Regions from separate parts of the Saccharopolyspora antiqui genome, predicted to be linked through region 2. Evidence: riboswitches for the same ligand, from Rfam matches in the RefSeq annotation. Region 2 holds a riboswitch; each other region holds the start of a gene.
The links. Region 2 has a riboswitch for cobalamin ahead of metE (5-methyltetrahydropteroyltriglutamate--homocysteine S-methyltransferase). Riboswitches for the same ligand answer to the same signal wherever they lie in the genome.

Region 1 (5,338 bases), on a different contig from region 2:
TCTACGACAAGGGTTCGTTCATCGGCACCATCCTGGCCGACGCGGGCCTGGGCCGCCCCGAGAACCAACTGCCCGACCAGACCTTCACCAAGATCAGCCGCGAGCAGATCTCCCAGGCCGACGGCGACATGCTGTTCTACTCCGCCTACGGCGACACCGCCAAGCAGCAGCTGACCGGCGTGGTCAACTCGGTGCAGTGGACGACGCTCGGCGCGGTGCGCGGCGGCAAGGCCATCGAGGTGCCCGACGACACCTGGTTCCTCGGCATCGGCCCGATGGCGGCCAACATGGTCCTCGACGACCTGCAGAAGTACCTCACCCAGCAGTGATCGGCACGAGCCCGTGGGTCGACCGGCTCACGGGCTCGTCGCCGCGCTGATCCGCAGATCCCCGGCGCTGCGCCCGACCAAGAACCCACCGCCCGGCTCGACGTCGATCATCGCCGACACCTCGGCACCCGCCTCGGCCGCCACGACGGCGAAGCCCGCCAACCGAAACGGCTCGTCGGCATACACCTGAACGACCTCGCGGCCCGCCCGCTCACCGGTGTTGCGCAGCTTCACCCGCACCGCATCGCCGTCGACGACGGCCTCGACGTACTCCCAAGCGGTGTAGCCCAGCCCGTGTCCGAAGTGGAATGCCGGGCGCACGCCGCGGTCCGCGTAGGCGCGATACCCGACCAGATCTCCCTCGGCGTAGTGCAATTCGCCGTCCACCGGTTGGACACCGGGCAGCGGGACCGGCACATCGGCCAGTTCGGCCGGGAAGGTGGTCGGCAGTCGGCCACCGGGCTCGATGCGACCGAGCAGCACGTCCGCCAGCGCATCGCCGTACTCCTGGCTGCCGAACCAGGTCCACAGCACCGCGGGCACCTCGCCAGCCCAGGGCATGATCACCGGCGACCCGGCGTTGACCACCACCACGGTGCGCGGATTCACCGCCGCGACCCTGCGGACCAGTTCGTTCTGGGTGCCCGGCAGGTCCAGCGAGGCGCGATCGCGGCCCTCGGTCTCGACCTCGTCGTTGGTGCCGACCACGACCACCGCGACATCGGCTTCGCGGGCGACCGCCAGCGCGGCGGCGAGTTCGCTGGCGTCGTCCCACTCCCGCGCGCGGTGCCCGATCCCGACGGCGACCAGCAGGTCGAGGCTGCGCGGGGTGAACTCCACCGTCAACGCCGCTCGGCCCGCCGCGTCCAGGTCCGATTCGACGAGCACGACGTTGAACCGCTGCTCGGGTGGTTCGATCAGGTCGCCCAACGGATCGGCGACACCGTCAGCGCTGACCGCAGCCACGTCCAGCACCGCGCGCCCGGACACCTCGACGCGGAAATGCCCGGTGCCGTTGACCCCGAACAGGTGCTCGCCGAGTTCGGCGGCGAGATTTCCCCGCAACCGCAACGATTTCGTCCCGCTGGGTAGCCCACCGAGCCACACCAGCCGCTCGGTGCCGCGCAACTCGCTGCTGAGGACCTGGCCCGCGCCGTCCAGGTACTCGACCCGGATGCCGGTCCCCTCGCCCGTCGGGTCGAAGATCTCCGTTCGCGCCAGCACGTCCAGCAGCCGCCGATGCCGCACCCCGCGCTGGTACACCACGTCCGCGTCGGGCAGCGTGGCCCGCAGACCCGCCAGCGGCGTCACCACGTGCGGCGGGCTGACGTGCGGCGAACCACCGCCCTGCACCGCCGGAATCGTGGCGCTCTCCCCGATCACCGCCACCTGCGCGCCGTCCCAACCCCACTCGCCCTTGAGGATGTCGTTCACCAGCACGGAATTCTCGGTCATGGTCTGTCCGTTGACCGAGTTGTAGGCGGCCATCAGCGCCCACGGCGACGCCTTCGCGATGATCCGCTCGAACGGCTTCAGGTAGACCTCGCGCAACGTCGGCTCGTCGATCACCGCGTCGTAGCTGAGCCGCTCCGTCTCGCTGTCGTTGGCGACGTAGTGCCCGGACTGTCGAGCGGGACACCGACACGCCGATATCTGCCCATGCTCACCAACCCCAGACACAACATGTAGTGTGTCGCTCGCTGGTGGTTCGCCGGAGGCATCCGGCGAGGCAAGAGGGAACCCGGTGCGAATCCGGGACTGCCCCGCAGCGGTGAACGGGAACGACCGTCGTGACCCGGCTGCCAGACGGCAGCGGGTACAGCACTGGGCGAGAGCCTGGGAAGCCACGACCAGTAGGCCGCCCGTGAGTCCGAAGACCTGCCACCGGTGCACGCGCGAGCGTGCTGTCCGGGACTTCGAGGGCGAGTCCGCGCGGACCACCAGCGGCGCTACCGCGGTGTCCTCGCGCGCCATCGCGGTTCGCCGAGCTCACGAGGGAGAGAGCCCGTGACCAAGACACTTGACGACTGGACCCGGGTGTCCACTGTGGTCCACCAGGCCTGCGCCGGACTGCCCGGCGTCTCGGCCGACGCCGTGCTCGACGAAGTGCGGCGCACCGGTTATGCCGGAATCAGCGACGACGAACTCTCGCTGGCGCAGATCATGGCGGCGCGCACCCTGATCGAGACCGAACCCAACTACTCGCAGGTCACCGCCCGGCTCCTGCTGCACCAGCTGCGCCGCGAAGCGCTGAACTTCCTGGGCGAACCGCGGGAAGCCGACCAGGACGAGATGCGGGAGCGCTACCCGCAGTACTTCGTCGACTACGTGCGGCGCGGCATCGAACTGGCGCGACTGGACCCCGAACTGGGCACCTTCGACCTGGCCCGACTCGGGCGCGCACTGCTGCCGGAACGCGACCTGACCTTCGGGTTCCTCGGCCTGCAGACCCTCTACGACCGCTACTTCCTGCACCACGACGGCACCCGGTTCGAGCTGCCGCAGGCGTTCTTCATGCGGGTCGCGATGGGGCTCGCGCTGCGCGAGGACGACCGCGAGGCCCGCGCCATCGAGTTCTACCAACTGCTGTCCTCGTTCGACTTCATGTGCTCGACGCCGACCCTGTTCAACGCGGGCACCACCCGACCGCAGCTGTCGTCCTGCTTCCTGACCACTGTGGACGACGATCTGTCCGGTATCTTCCATTCGATCAGCAACAACGCGCTGCTGTCGAAGTACTCCGGCGGGTTGGGCAACGACTGGACGCCGGTGCGCGGCATCGGCGCCCACATCAACGGCACCAACGGCAAGTCCCAGGGCGTGGTGCCGTTCCTGAAGATCGCCAACGACACCGCCGTCGCGGTCAACCAGGGCGGTCGCCGCAAGGGCGCGGTGTGCGCCTACCTGGAGACCTGGCACATCGACGTCGAGGAGTTCCTCGACCTGCGCAAGAACACCGGCGACGACCGCCGCCGCACCCACGACATGAACACCGCCAACTGGGTGCCCGACGAATTCCTGCGCCGCGTCGAAGCCGACGAGCAGTGGACGCTGTTCTCCCCGGACGAGACCCCGGACCTGCACGACCGCTACGGCCAGGATTTCGCCGAGCGCTACCGCGCCTACGAGCAGGCCGCCGATCGCGGCGAGATCCGGGTGTTCCGCCGGGTCCGCGCGGTGGAGCTGTGGCGGCGGATGCTGACCATGCTCTTCGAAACCGGCCACCCCTGGATCACCTTCAAGGACGCGTGCAACCTGCGGTCCCCGCAGCAGCACGTCGGCGTCGTGCACTCCTCCAACCTGTGCACCGAGATCACCCTGAACACCAGCACCGACGAGGTCGCCGTGTGCAACCTCGGATCCATCAACCTGGCCAGGCACATCACCCCCGACGGCATCGACGCCGAGCGGCTGCAACGCACCATCCGCACCGCGGTGCGGATGCTGGACAACGTCATCGACATCAACTTCTACACGGTTCCCGAGGCGCGCCGGTCCAACCTGCGGCACCGGCCGATCGGGTTGGGGCTGATGGGCTTCGCCGACGCGCTGATCGTCGGGCGCATCCCGATGTCATCGGCGGCCGCCGTCGAGTTCGCCGACCGCAGCATGGAGCAGATCAGCTACCACGCCATCGCCGCGTCCAGCGAACTCGCCGTCGAGCGCGGCCGGTACGAGTCGTTCGACGGGTCGCTGTGGAGCCGGGGGATCCTGCCCGTCGACTCGCTGCGGCTGCTCGCCGACGCCCGCGACGGCGACCTCGACCTGGCCGCCGGGTCCACCATGGACTGGGACGCGCTGCGGGCACGGGTGCGGCGCGACGGCATGCGCAACTCCAACGTGATGGCCATCGCGCCGACCGCCACGATCTCCAACATCTGCGGGGTCAACCAGTCCATCGAGCCCGTCTACCGCAACCTGTACGTCAAGGCGAACATGTCCGGCGACTTCACCGTCGTCAACCCGCACCTGGTCGCCGACCTGAAGGCGGCCGGGCTGTGGGACGCCGCGATGGTCGCGGACCTGAAGTTCCACGACGGCAGCCTGTGGCCGATCGAGCGGATCCCGCAGCAGCTCAAGGAGCTGTACGCGACCGCGTTCGAGATCGAACCGCACTGGCTGGTCGAGGCAGCGGCCCGGCGGCAGAAGTGGATCGACCAGGCGCAGTCGCTCAACCTCTACGTCAGCCGACCCAGCGGCCGCAAGCTCGACGAGCTCTACCGGCTCGCCTGGCGGAAGGGCCTCAAGACCACCTACTACCTGCGCTCCACCAGCGCGACCCACGTGGAGAAGAGCACCCTGCGCGGCACCGACGGCAAGCTCAACGCCGTCCCGACGATCACGACAGCCGCCGCCTGCTCGGTCGAAGACCCCGACTGCGAAGCCTGCCAGTAACGATCCCGACACGCCAGGTGAGGCGTCCGCTTTCTCCCTGATACCGCGGGGCAGTCCTTGCCTGGAACTGCCCCGCCCCGTTCTGCCGATCATCGGGTGGAGACCAACAACACTCGGGATCGACTCCTCCCCGAGCTGAAGGCCGGGGTATCCGCCGATTGGAATTCCGATGACCTCAGTGCAGTCCCAGTCCGCGTCGGCCGCCGGGCTCGGTCAGATCGACCGTGCCGCCGGACGCGTCGACGTCGGTGACAAGGCGATGATCAACGCGCGCGCCGACGTCAACCAACTGCTCCCGCTCAAGTACGGCTGGGCTTGGGAGAAGTACCTCTCGGGCTGCAACAACCACTGGATGCCAACGGAAATCTCCATGCAGGCCGACATCGCGCTGTGGAAGTCCACCGACGGTCTCAGCGCCGACGAACGCCTGCTCCTCAAGCGCAACCTCGGTTTCTTCGCCACCGCGGAATCCCTGGTGGCCAACAACATCGTGCTCGCCGTCTACCGGCACATCACCAATCCCGAATGCCGCCAGTACCTGCTGCGGCAGGCCTTCGAAGAGGCCGTGCACACCCACACCTTCCAGTACATCTGCGAAAGCCTCGGCCTCGACG
Region 2 (5,338 bases):
CACGCACCGCGACCCGTAGGACTGCACCCAACCGTTGTCGGTGCTGGCGAAACCGTCCAGGTTTTCGGCGAAGTACTGCACCATGTCGTTGCGTTCGGGCTCGCCGTGCACCAGCAGGTCGAGTCCGAGTTCTTCCTGCAGGCGGATGACCCGCTCGATCTCGTCCCGCATCCGCTGCTGGTAGGTGGCCCGGTCGAGGCGGCCGGAGCGCAGCGCGGCACGCGCCTTGCGAACGTCCGCGGTCTGCGGGAAGGATCCGATCGTCGTGGTCGGCAGCGGCGGCAGGCGCAGGGATTTCCGCTGGGCTGCGCGCCTTTCGGCGTACGGCTCGCGCTGCGTGGCCGTCGGCCGCAACGCCTGCAGCCGGGCCCGGACGCGATGGTTGTGCACCCGATCGGCAGTCGCCCGGTCGGCAACCGCGGCGCGCGCCGCGGCCAGCTCCTCGGCCACCGCGTCGCGGCCCTCGCGCAACGCGCGGCCGAGCACGACGACTTCGCGGACCTTCTGCTCGGCGAACGCCAGCCACGACTTGACCTGCGGGTCGATGTTCGCCTCCGCCGCCACGTCGTGGGGCACGTGCAGCAGCGAGCAGGAGGTGCTCACGGCCAGCTCACCGGCCGCCCCCAGCAGCGTGGCGGCCGTCGCGAGTGCCTTGTCCAGATCGGTGCGCCAGATGTTGCGCCCATCGACCAGCCCGGCCACCAGCGTCTTGTCCCGCAGCCCGCGAACCGGTGACAGCGCGTCCGCCGTGGAGCTCCCGGCCACCAGGTCGACACCGAGCGCCTCGACCGGGCAGGACGCCAGCACTTCCAGCGCCTCGCCGAGATCACCGAAATAACCGGCGACCAGCAGGTTCGGGCGCTCGGGCAGGTCACCGAGGCGACGGTAGGCGGCGCGCAGCGCGGCCAGCTCGGCAGGCGAGCGGTCGGCGGCGAACGCGGGTTCGTCGAGCTGCACCCAGGCCACGCCTTCGCGGCGCAGCTCGCCCAGCAGCTCCGCGTAGACGTCGAGGAGCTCGGTGAGCTTGTCCAGCGGCCGGAACGACTCGGCGGCCCCGGCCGCCGACTTGGACAGCAGCAGCAACGTAAGCGGACCCACCAGCACCGGCCGGGTGGTCACGCCGTGCTCGGCCGCCTCCCGGTACTGCTCCAGCGCAGTCCGGTCGGCCAGCGAGAACCGCGTGTCCGGACCGATCTCGGGCACCAGGTAGTGGTAGTTGGTGTCGAACCACTTCGTCATCTCCAGCGGCGGCGTGGACTCCACCCCGCGCGCCATGGCGAAGTAGGTGTCCAGCGAGCTGAGTCCCAGGTCGGTGTAGCGCGCCGGGATCGCGCCGAAGGTGACCGCCGCGTCCAGCACGTGGTCGTAGAACGAGAACGTGTTGCCGGGCACCGAATCCAGCCCCGCGTCCCGCAGCGACCGCCACGTGTCGACGCGCAGTCGACGGGCGACCTCGCGCAGTTCCGCCGCGCTGCTGCGCGACGACCAGTAGCTCTCCAACGCGCGCTTGAGTTCCCGGTTGGGGCCGATCCGGGGGTAGCCGAGTACGGTAGATCCGATCTTGCTGGTCAACGCCCTCTCCTCGCGAGCTCGACGACAGATGCGCCGAGGTCCGACGGGAGACAGGCGAAACCAGCCAGCGCGGCGACCACGAGCTGACCATCCGCCAGGTCTTCCCGCGAGACCTCGGATCAGCGCGCACCACCGGGTGCGCGCACCGGCGGCAGGTCTTCGGACTCGCGGGCTCCTCCCGGTCCGTGCCGGGCGTTCCTACTGGCCGTCGCTTCCCAGGCACACGTGCCCAGTGCTAATCCCGGTCTGCTGCGACCGGGGACGGCGGTCGTTCCCACTCACCGCTGCGGGGCAGTCCCGGATTCGCACCGGGTTCCCTCTTGCCTCGGCCACCCGCGGTCACATCCCGTGGATAGCCGAACCACCAGCACCTCGGAGACTACCGGCTGGCAAGCCGTTGGCAAGGGCCCGCAGCACGCGCCCTGCGAGCCGGGTGGGTGCGGTGCTCGCGGCAGTGGTTCGACCGGCGATCAGTCGGTGGTCGGTTCGAGGACGAAGTCGTAGGTGGCGTGCAGGTAGGGCTGGTCGAGCTGGCCCCCGTCGGGTGTCGGGCCCGCTGGCCGCTCGACGAACTCGACCACGAGCGCGTCCTTGGTGCCGAAGACCACGTCGGTGTCGAGGTATTCGACGCCGTCCTGGAACAGGTGGGTGATCAGCTTGTGGTGGCCGGGCTCGTCGATGAGGAAGTGGACGTGTGCCGGGCGGAAGTGGCTGATGTCGGTCTTCTTGATCAGATCGCCGACCGGGCCGTCCATCGGAATCGAGTACCCCAGCGGCGCCACGGTGCGGATGCAGTACGTGCCGTCCTCGCGCGTCTGGTACTTGGCGCGCAGCCGGGCTTCGTCGATCTCGGCGATCTGGGACTCGTAGTAGCCATCGGAATCGGCCTGCCAGACGTCCAGAACCGCGGACGGCATGGGTTTTCCGCCGGTGTCGGTGACCTTGCCGGTGATGAACAGCGGTTTGCCCGGCAGGCCATCGGACATGTCGTGGCCGAAGGGCACCGGCGGCGAGCCGTCGATGTGGAACGGGCCGAGCACGGTGGCCGGGGTCGCCGTCGGCGAGAAGCGGTTGTTCAGCTGGACGACGAGCATGCTGAGCCCGATGACATCGGAGGCGAGGATGAATTCCTGCCGCTTTTCGTCGCTGAGCTGCCCGGTGGCGGTGAGCCATTCGATGGCGGCCAGCCACTCGTCGTCGGTGAGCTCGACCTCGCGGGCGAATTCGTGGATGTGCCGCACCAGCGCGGTCATCAACTGCGCCAGCCGCGGTGAGTGCGCGGTGCCCCATCGCCGGAGGGCCAACTCCGTGATGTTGTCCTCGTTGACGAACGCCATGGCAGACCTTCCTCCTTGCGGACATCCGTCCGTGGTACGGCCATCCTGGCCGAACGGATCCGTTCGTGGCAAGGCCGTCGCTGCCGCGGCGAGATCGGGAGGCGATAACCTGCGGTCATGCGTCGTGACGGCAACCCCGAGTTCATCGAGGCCCTGGCCAGGGGACTCGACGTCCTCCGCTGCTTCCGGCCAGGACAACCGACGATGTCGTTGTCCGAAGTCGCCGCGGCCGCGGACCTGGCCCGGCCCACGGCGCGCCGGATCCTCATCACCCTCGAACAGCTGGGGTACGTGCGCATCACCGACGCGGGCTTCACCCTCACGCCCCGGGTGCTGGAACTCGGCATGGCCTACATCGGCACCAGCAACCTGTGGGAATTGGGCAGGCCGCATCTCAGGCAACTCGTGGAACGCACGCACGAGTCGTGTTCGATCGCCCAGCTCGACGGGTCCGACATCGTGTACGTGGCGCGGGTGGCCGTGCCGAAGCTGGTGACCCTGGCGGTGACGATCGGCACCCGCTTCCCCGCGCCGCCGACCTCGCTCGGCAAGGTCCTGCTCGCCGATCTGTCGAGCACCGAACTGGACGGCGTGCTCGGCGTTCCCAGCCGGTCCGGGATCACCCCGAGGTGGCAGCCCGAGCGCGCCGAGTTCGCGGCGGCGCTGCGCGACGTGCGCGCCAAGGGCTGGGCCGCCACCGATGAGCAGCTGGCGCCCGGAATCCGCTCGATCGCCGCCCCGATCCGCGACGGCGGCGGTCGGGTCGTCGCGGCGGTGAACGTCAACGCGCACGCCGCGGAGACCACAATGGACACCCTGGTCGACCACCACCTGCCGCTGCTGCTGCAGGCCGCCAGCGCCATCGCCGCCGACTGGGACGTCTGGCGCGCCCGCCCGATCGAGGTCATCACCAGCGCGCGTTGAGCAGCTGTCTTTGTTCTTGTTTTTGAAGTGGTCGTGTCGGGCCGTCCACCTCGGGTGAGGTGGACGATTTCGCGCGAAATCGCCGTCTCCCACGCGGGGCGGGTGGCGATTTCGCGCGAAATCGCCAGGTCTGCCACCCGCACCACGAAGCAAAACGAGTCCGAAGACAGGCCCTCAGACGCCTTCTCGACTGCGGGATCCCCGACATCATGTATGCCAATACACCACGTCGAGGCAGGCCTCCCAGAGAACGCCAGTGGGCAGAGTCTGAGAACCCGCGGCGGTGCAAGTGCCCTAGGCGGGCTAAGCGGCTGACGCCACTTTAAGAACAGAGATCAAAACGCCCATGCGAACCGGAATTCTCACCCACGACCTCTGACGTGGTCGTGGGCCTGCTGCTCCAGCCACGACTTGAGGGTGAAGAACAGCTCCGCGGCCACCGTCCCGTTCCAGTCCTCGGGCAGCAGCTCGACGGGCAGACCGGGATCCAGGTAGGGCAGCCGTCGCCAGTCGGTCAGCACCCGCACGTAGTCGGCGAAGGCCTCCGGCCCGCGCGGGGCGCGGCGGCGCCGCCACCGCTGCGCGACCGGCCGGTACACCCCGATGAACTCGCCGTAGAGCGCCTGCAGCTGGTCGAGATCCCACCACTGCGACACCTTCGTCCGCAGCTCACCGAAAGCCAGATGCTCCGCGTGGAACAGATCGGCGTAGCCGTCCAGCCCGTAGCGCCGCAGGACGCTGGACGCCGCGTCCCGCAGGTTCGCCGGTGCGATCCACACGCCTGGCGCGGCGGTGCCGAAGCCGAGCCGGGTCAGCTGGGTGCGCAGCACGTGCCGCTTCTGCCGCTCGGATTCGGGCACCGAGAACACCGCCAGCACCCAGCCGTCGGCCAGCGTGGCGCGCTCCCGGCGGAAGATCCGCTCGTCGCCTTCCCGCAGGATCTCCAGCGCCGCACCGGACAATTCGTACCCGGCCGCGCCGCCGCGCCGCTCGGCCAGCAGGATGCCGCGCCGCTTCAGCCGCGAAATCGACGAGCGGACCGCTGGCTCGTCCACCCCGAGATCGGCCAGCAGCCGGACCAGCGACGCCACCGACAGCCACCCGCCGGATTCCCGCGCGTACAGACCGTAGACGGTCACGATCAGCTGCCGGGGCTGCATGCCGCGACCGGTCAGCTCGCCCAGCACCGCGTCGTCCGCCACGATGTCCGTCGTCACGTGAGCACGATAACAGCGGCTGGACCGCCCGACCCGGACATCCACATTGGTGTCGCCGGATCTGGCGCTGTGAAGCCGAAATCGCCGCGCGTTGGCAGACCCACGAGGGCCAAGTAGGATCCGCACGTTTCCGCTATCCGGATCTGGGAGGCATCAAGGTGGCCGTCCTCACCGAACTCCTGCGGGCTCTGACGTCCGGGCGCATCAGCGTCATCGACCTCACCGCGCGCCTGACCCCCGAAGTTCCCGTGCTGCAACTGCCGGAGCCGTTCGCGAACACCATCGGCT
Region 3 (5,338 bases), on a different contig from region 2:
TGAGTGAACGTGGGTTTCTTCGACAAGCTCTTCACCGGCCCGGTCATGGCGATCCTGCGCGGGATGGACCCGCAGCGGACCGTCGAACTGGCCGAGCGGGCGTGGGATCTGGGCATCGAGGCGGTCGAGGTACCGATCGAAACCCAGCGGGCCGAGTCGTCGCTGCGCGCGGCGGTGCTGGCGGGCGCGAAGCGCGATCGACCGGTGGGCGCCGGGACGATCGTGACCACCGAGCAGCTGCACACCGCCAAGGAACTCGGCGCGGCGTTCACCGTGGCGCCGGGCCTGGACCCCGAGGTCGCTCGGCTGAGCGCGGAACTCGACCTGCCGCACCTGCCCGGCGTGGCCACCCCGAGCGAGATCCAGCACGCCCACCGCCTCGGACTGTCCTGGATCAAGGCGTTTCCGGCTGCGGAGCTGGGCGCCGGGTGGTTCCGGGCGATGCTCGGCCCGTTCCCGGGCCTGCGCATGGTGGCCACCGGTGGGATGAACTCGCACAACGCACCGGAATTCCTCGCGGCCGGGGCGGCCGTGGTCGCGGTCGGTTCGGCGTTGGAGGATGCCGACCAGCTGCCCGCCTTGGCGAAGTTGGTCGACAACAGCTGATCGGAGACGGAGTAGACGTGAAGGTCCACATCGGTCCGGACGCCCCGCCGGAGCTTTCGGCGGCGGTCGTCGCGGCGGGTGCCGAGCTCGGCTCGGCCGCGGAGTCCACCGCGCTGATCTGGTACGGCGGCAAGCCCGACCGGTTCGCCGAATTCGACCACTCAGGCCTGGAGTGGGTGCAGCTTCCCTCGGCCGGTATCGAATCCTGGGTGGCCGCCGGTGCGCTGCGCGACGGCATCACCTTCACCTCCGCGGCGGGCACCTACGCCCAGACCGTCGCCGAACACACCCTCGGCCTGATGCTGGCCGGAGCGCGACGGCTGAACGTGATGGCCCGGGCCGATCGCTGGGCGCGTCCGGCGGGCATGCGCGGTCTGTTCGGCGCGACGGTCGGCATCATCGGTGCGGGCGGCATCGGTCGGGCGCTGATCGAGTTGTTGCGGCCCTTCGAGGTTCGGGTGCTCGCGGTGAACAGGTCCGGCAAACCGGTCGACGGGGCGGCCTGGACCTGGGGATCCGACGACGTCGCCGGGGTGGGCCAACTGCTGGCCGAGTCGGACTTCGTCGTGCTGGCCGCGCCGGCGACCGCTGAGACGGCGAAGCTGATCGATGCCGATGCGCTGGCCCGGATGCGCGCCGACGCGTGGTTGGTCAACATCGCGCGCGGATCGCTGGTCGACACCGACGCGCTGGTGGCGGCGTTGGACGCGGAGCGCATCGGTGGCGCGGCGTTGGACGTGACGGACCCGGAACCGCTGCCGGACGGACATCCGCTCTTCCAGCATCCGCGGGCGATCATCTCGCCGCACTCCGCGAACCCGCAGTCGCTGCTGATCCCGGCCCTGGCCCGGCGGGTCGAGGACAACGTTCGCCGGAGGCTGGCGGGCGAGCCGTTGCTCGGCGTGGTCGACCGCGCAGCGGGCTACTGACGCACCCGGGTGGTGCGGGGGTCGGGCGATTTCGCGCGAAACCGCCACCCTCTCTCCACGGGAACTGCCGATTTCCCGTGAAATCGCCCGTTTCCTCGGCACCGGCGCGCAGCCGGTCACGGCCAAGTCCCGAACCTGGCAGGGTGCTTTGCCGGATTTCGGGGCTGCGGTGTTGGGCAGGGCTGCTGTCGCAGCTCGCCGAGATGGTTCGGCGGTGTCCGGGTCGGCGGTGCTTGAGCCGTTAGGATGAGGTCCAGCCAGACGGCGGTGTCGCGGAGGAACCCGGTGCGAATCCGGGGCGGTCGCGCCACTGTGACCGGGGAGCAGCCCCCACTAGCCACTGCCCGGACCGCGATGGCGGCTCGGGCGGGAAGGCGGAGACCTGCGGTGATCCGGGAGCCAGGACACTCCTGCCGCCGTGACCCCACCGGGGCGCGCACCCCGAGAGAGGACGACCGTGAGCGAGCCTGCCCGCGAAACGACTCCCCGCGAAATTGGCCCCGGTGAAATTGGGCCCGGTGAAATTGGGCCCGGTGAAATTGGGCGAGTCCTGCTGCTGTCCACTGCGGACACCGATCTGCTGGCTGCCAAAGCCGCTGCCGCCGACTACCGGGTCGCGAACCCCGCCCGCGTCGCCGCCGAAGAGGTCCCGGCACTGCTCACCGACGTGGACGTGGTGGTGGTCCGCCTGCTGGGTGGCCGTCGGGCCTGGTCGGAAGGCCTCGACGCGGTGCTGGCCACCGGTGTCCCCACAGTCGCGCTCGGTGGCGAGGCCACCCCGGACGCCGAGCTGATGGCACTGTCCACTGTGCCCACCGGGGTCACCGCGCAGGCGCTCGCCTACCTCGTCGAAGGCGGCCCGGAGAACCTCGCCCAGCTGGCCCGGTTCCTCTCCGACACGGTGCTGCTGACCGGGGAGGGCTTCGCCGCACCGGAGAAGATGCCCGAGTTCGGTCGCCACAGCGACCGGCCGCACGATCCGTCCCGGCCCACGGTGGGCATCGTCTTCTACCGCGCCCACGCCCTGGCGGGCAACACCGCGTTCGTGGATTCCCTGGCCGACCAGGTGGAAGACGCCGGTGCCAACGCGGTGGCGGTGTTCTGCGGTTCGCTGCGCGGGCTGACCGATGCGGCCGGGCTGCGCGAGCTGCTCAGCGGCTGCGATGCCCTGGTGGCGACCGTGCTGGCCGCCGGTGGAACCGTGGCGGCGGAGGCGAGTGCGGGTGGCGACGAGGATTCCTGGGACGCCGGTGCGCTGGCCGAACTCGACATCCCCGTCCTGCAGGGCCTGTGCCTGACCACCAGTCGGGCGGTGTGGGCGGAAAGCGACGCGGCGCTGTCGCCGATGGACGCGGCGATGCAGGTCGCGGTGCCGGAGTTCGACGGTCGGCTGATCAGCGTGCCGTTCTCCTTCAAGGAAAGCGGCCCGGACGGCATCCCGGTCTACGTCGCCGATCCGGAGCGGGCGCGGCGCGTCGCGGGCACCGCGGTGTCGCTGGCCCGGCTGCGCCACGTCGACAACGCGGACAAGCGGCTCGGGGTGGTCCTCTCGTCCTACCCGACCAAGCATTCCCGCGTCGGCAACGCCGTCGGCCTGGACACTCCCGCGTCGGCCGTCGTGCTGCTGCGCGCGCTGGCCGCCGCGGGCTACGACCTGGACGGCCTGGACGTGTCCGGGTTGGACGGCGACAGGCTGATCCACCGGTTGATCGCCTCAGGTGGGCACGATGTCGAGTGGCTGACCGAGGACCAGATGTCCGAGGCGGCGATCCGGGTGCCCGCCACGCGCTACCGCGAGTGGTTCGACGCGTTGCCGGAGGCGTTGCGGGCGGCGATGACCGAACACTGGGGCGCCCCGCCCGGCAGCCTCTACGTCGACGACGAGGGTTCGATCTACGTCGCGGCGCTGCGCTTCGGCAACGTGGTGCTGATGATCCAGCCGCCGCGCGGCTTCGGGGAGAACCCGATCGCGATCTACCACGATCCGGACCTCCCGCCGTCGCACCAGTACCTGGCCGCCTACCGGTGGCTGGCCGAGGAGTTCGGCGCGCACGCGGTGATCCACCTGGGCAAGCACGGCACCCTGGAATGGCTGCCGGGCAAGGGCCTCGGCTTGGCGGCCGACTGCGCACCGGACGCGGTGCTGGGCGAGCTGCCGCTGATCTACCCGTTCATCGTCAACGATCCAGGCGAAGGCACCCAGGCCAAGCGCCGCGGGCACGCCGTCGTGGTCGACCACCTGATCCCGCCGATGGCCCGCGCGGACAGCTACGGCGACATCGCCAAGCTGGAGCAGCTGCTCGACGAGTACGCCATCGTCGCCGACCTGGATCCGGCCAAGAAACCCACGCTGCGCAACCAGATCTGGGAGCTGATCACCTCCGCCGACCTGCACCACGACCTGCACCAGGAGGACCAGCCCGACGCGGCGGCCTTCGACGACTTCGTGCTGCACGTCGACGGCTACCTGTGCGAGATCAAGGACGTGCAGATCCGCGACGGCCTGCACATCCTTGGCCGCGCGCCGCGCGATGGCGAACTGGTCAACGACGTGCTCGCGATCCTGCGCGCCCGGCAGGTCTTCGGCGGCACCGTCGGCGCGCTGCCCGGCCTGCGCTCCGCACTCGCCGTCCACTTCGGACTCGACGAGCAGGCGCTGCTGGCCGAGCCGGGCGCGAAGGTGGCCGTGCCGAGCGCGTTGACGCAGCTCGTCGAGGGCCCGGCCGCCTCCGCATCCGATGCGGTCGACCTGCTGGAAGCCTTGGCGCGCAAGCTGATCACCGCACTGGCCGAGACCGGGTGGCAGGCCGGGCAGGTCCGGGAAGTTGTCGCCGGGGTGCTCGGTGCGGCCGTGGACCCGGTGGCTCGGGTGCTGCGCTTCGCCTGCACCGAGGTCGTGCCCCGGCTGGCGCGGACCACCGAAGAGGTCGAGCACATCGTGCACGCGCTGGACGGAGGCTTCGTACCGGCCGGTCCGTCGGGATCGCCGACCCGCGGGCTGATCTCGGTGCTGCCCACCGGCCGCAACTTCTACTCGGTGGATCCGAAGGCCATCCCGTCCCGCAACGCCTTCGACGTCGGCGCGGCGCTGGCCGAGTCGCTGCTGGCGCGGCACCGCGCGGACACCGGGGAATACCCGAGGTCGGTCGGGCTGACCGTGTGGGGCACCTCCGCGATGCGCACCCAGGGCGACGACCTCGGCGAGATCCTGTGGCTGCTGGGCTGCCGCCCGGTGTGGGACGACGCCTCGCGCCGGGTGACCGGCTTCCAGGTGGTGCCGGTGGCGGAGCTGGGCCGCCCGCGCATCGACGTGGTGGTCCGCATCTCCGGCTTCTTCCGCGACGCCTTCCCGCACGTGGTGGCGCTCATCGACGACGCGGTGCGGACCGCGGCCGAGCTGGACGAGCCCGACGAGGACAACTACGTCGCCGCGCACTACCGCGCCGACCTGGCCGAACACGGCGACGAACGGCGCGCCTCGACCCGCGTCTTCGGGTCCAAGCCGGGTGCCTACGGCGCGGGCCTGCTGCCGCTGATCGACGCCCGGAACTGGCGCAGCGACGCCGATCTGGCCGAGGTGTACGCGACCTGGGGCGGTTACGCCTACGGGCGCGGGCTGGACGGCCGGGAGGCGCGCACCGACATGGAGTCGGCGTTCCGCCGCATCCAGGTCGCGGCGAAGAACGTCGACACCCGCGAGCACGACATCGCCGATTCCGACGACTACTTCCAGTACCACGGCGGCATGGTGGCCATGGTGCGGGCCTTGGCCGGGCGGAATCCGGCGGCCTACGTGGGTGACT

Region 1: another riboswitch for cobalamin. It lies ahead of ACTWQN_RS36210 (ribonucleoside-diphosphate reductase subunit alpha); the one in region 2 lies ahead of metE (5-methyltetrahydropteroyltriglutamate--homocysteine S-methyltransferase).
Region 3: another riboswitch for cobalamin. It lies ahead of cobN (cobaltochelatase subunit CobN); the one in region 2 lies ahead of metE (5-methyltetrahydropteroyltriglutamate--homocysteine S-methyltransferase).

Annotation. Positions count from the first base shown of each region.
Region 1 is NZ_JBQQBO010000040.1:2,639-7,976, reverse strand. It holds gene ACTWQN_RS36220 (ABC transporter substrate-binding protein) at 1-329, shown strand, start outside; gene ACTWQN_RS36215 (glycoside hydrolase family 3 C-terminal domain-containing protein) at 357-2,009, opposite strand; cobalamin riboswitch at 2,017-2,229, shown strand; gene ACTWQN_RS36210 (ribonucleoside-diphosphate reductase subunit alpha) at 2,337-4,724, shown strand; gene ACTWQN_RS36205 (ribonucleotide-diphosphate reductase subunit beta) at 4,894-5,338, shown strand, end outside.
Region 2 is NZ_JBQQBO010000004.1:296,818-302,155, forward strand. It holds gene metE (5-methyltetrahydropteroyltriglutamate--homocysteine S-methyltransferase) at 1-1,572, opposite strand, end outside; cobalamin riboswitch at 1,706-1,953, opposite strand; gene ACTWQN_RS10250 (dioxygenase family protein) at 2,043-2,909, opposite strand; gene ACTWQN_RS10255 (IclR family transcriptional regulator domain-containing protein) at 3,027-3,833, shown strand; gene ACTWQN_RS10260 (PaaX family transcriptional regulator) at 4,196-4,993, opposite strand; gene ACTWQN_RS10265 (cyclase family protein) at 5,209-5,338, shown strand, end outside.
Region 3 is NZ_JBQQBO010000012.1:168,157-173,494, reverse strand. It holds gene ACTWQN_RS20325 (sugar kinase) at 1-7, shown strand, start outside; gene ACTWQN_RS20320 (bifunctional 4-hydroxy-2-oxoglutarate aldolase/2-dehydro-3-deoxy-phosphogluconate aldolase) at 10-606, shown strand; gene ACTWQN_RS20315 (D-isomer specific 2-hydroxyacid dehydrogenase family protein) at 624-1,535, shown strand; cobalamin riboswitch at 1,812-1,944, shown strand; gene cobN (cobaltochelatase subunit CobN) at 2,044-5,338, shown strand, end outside.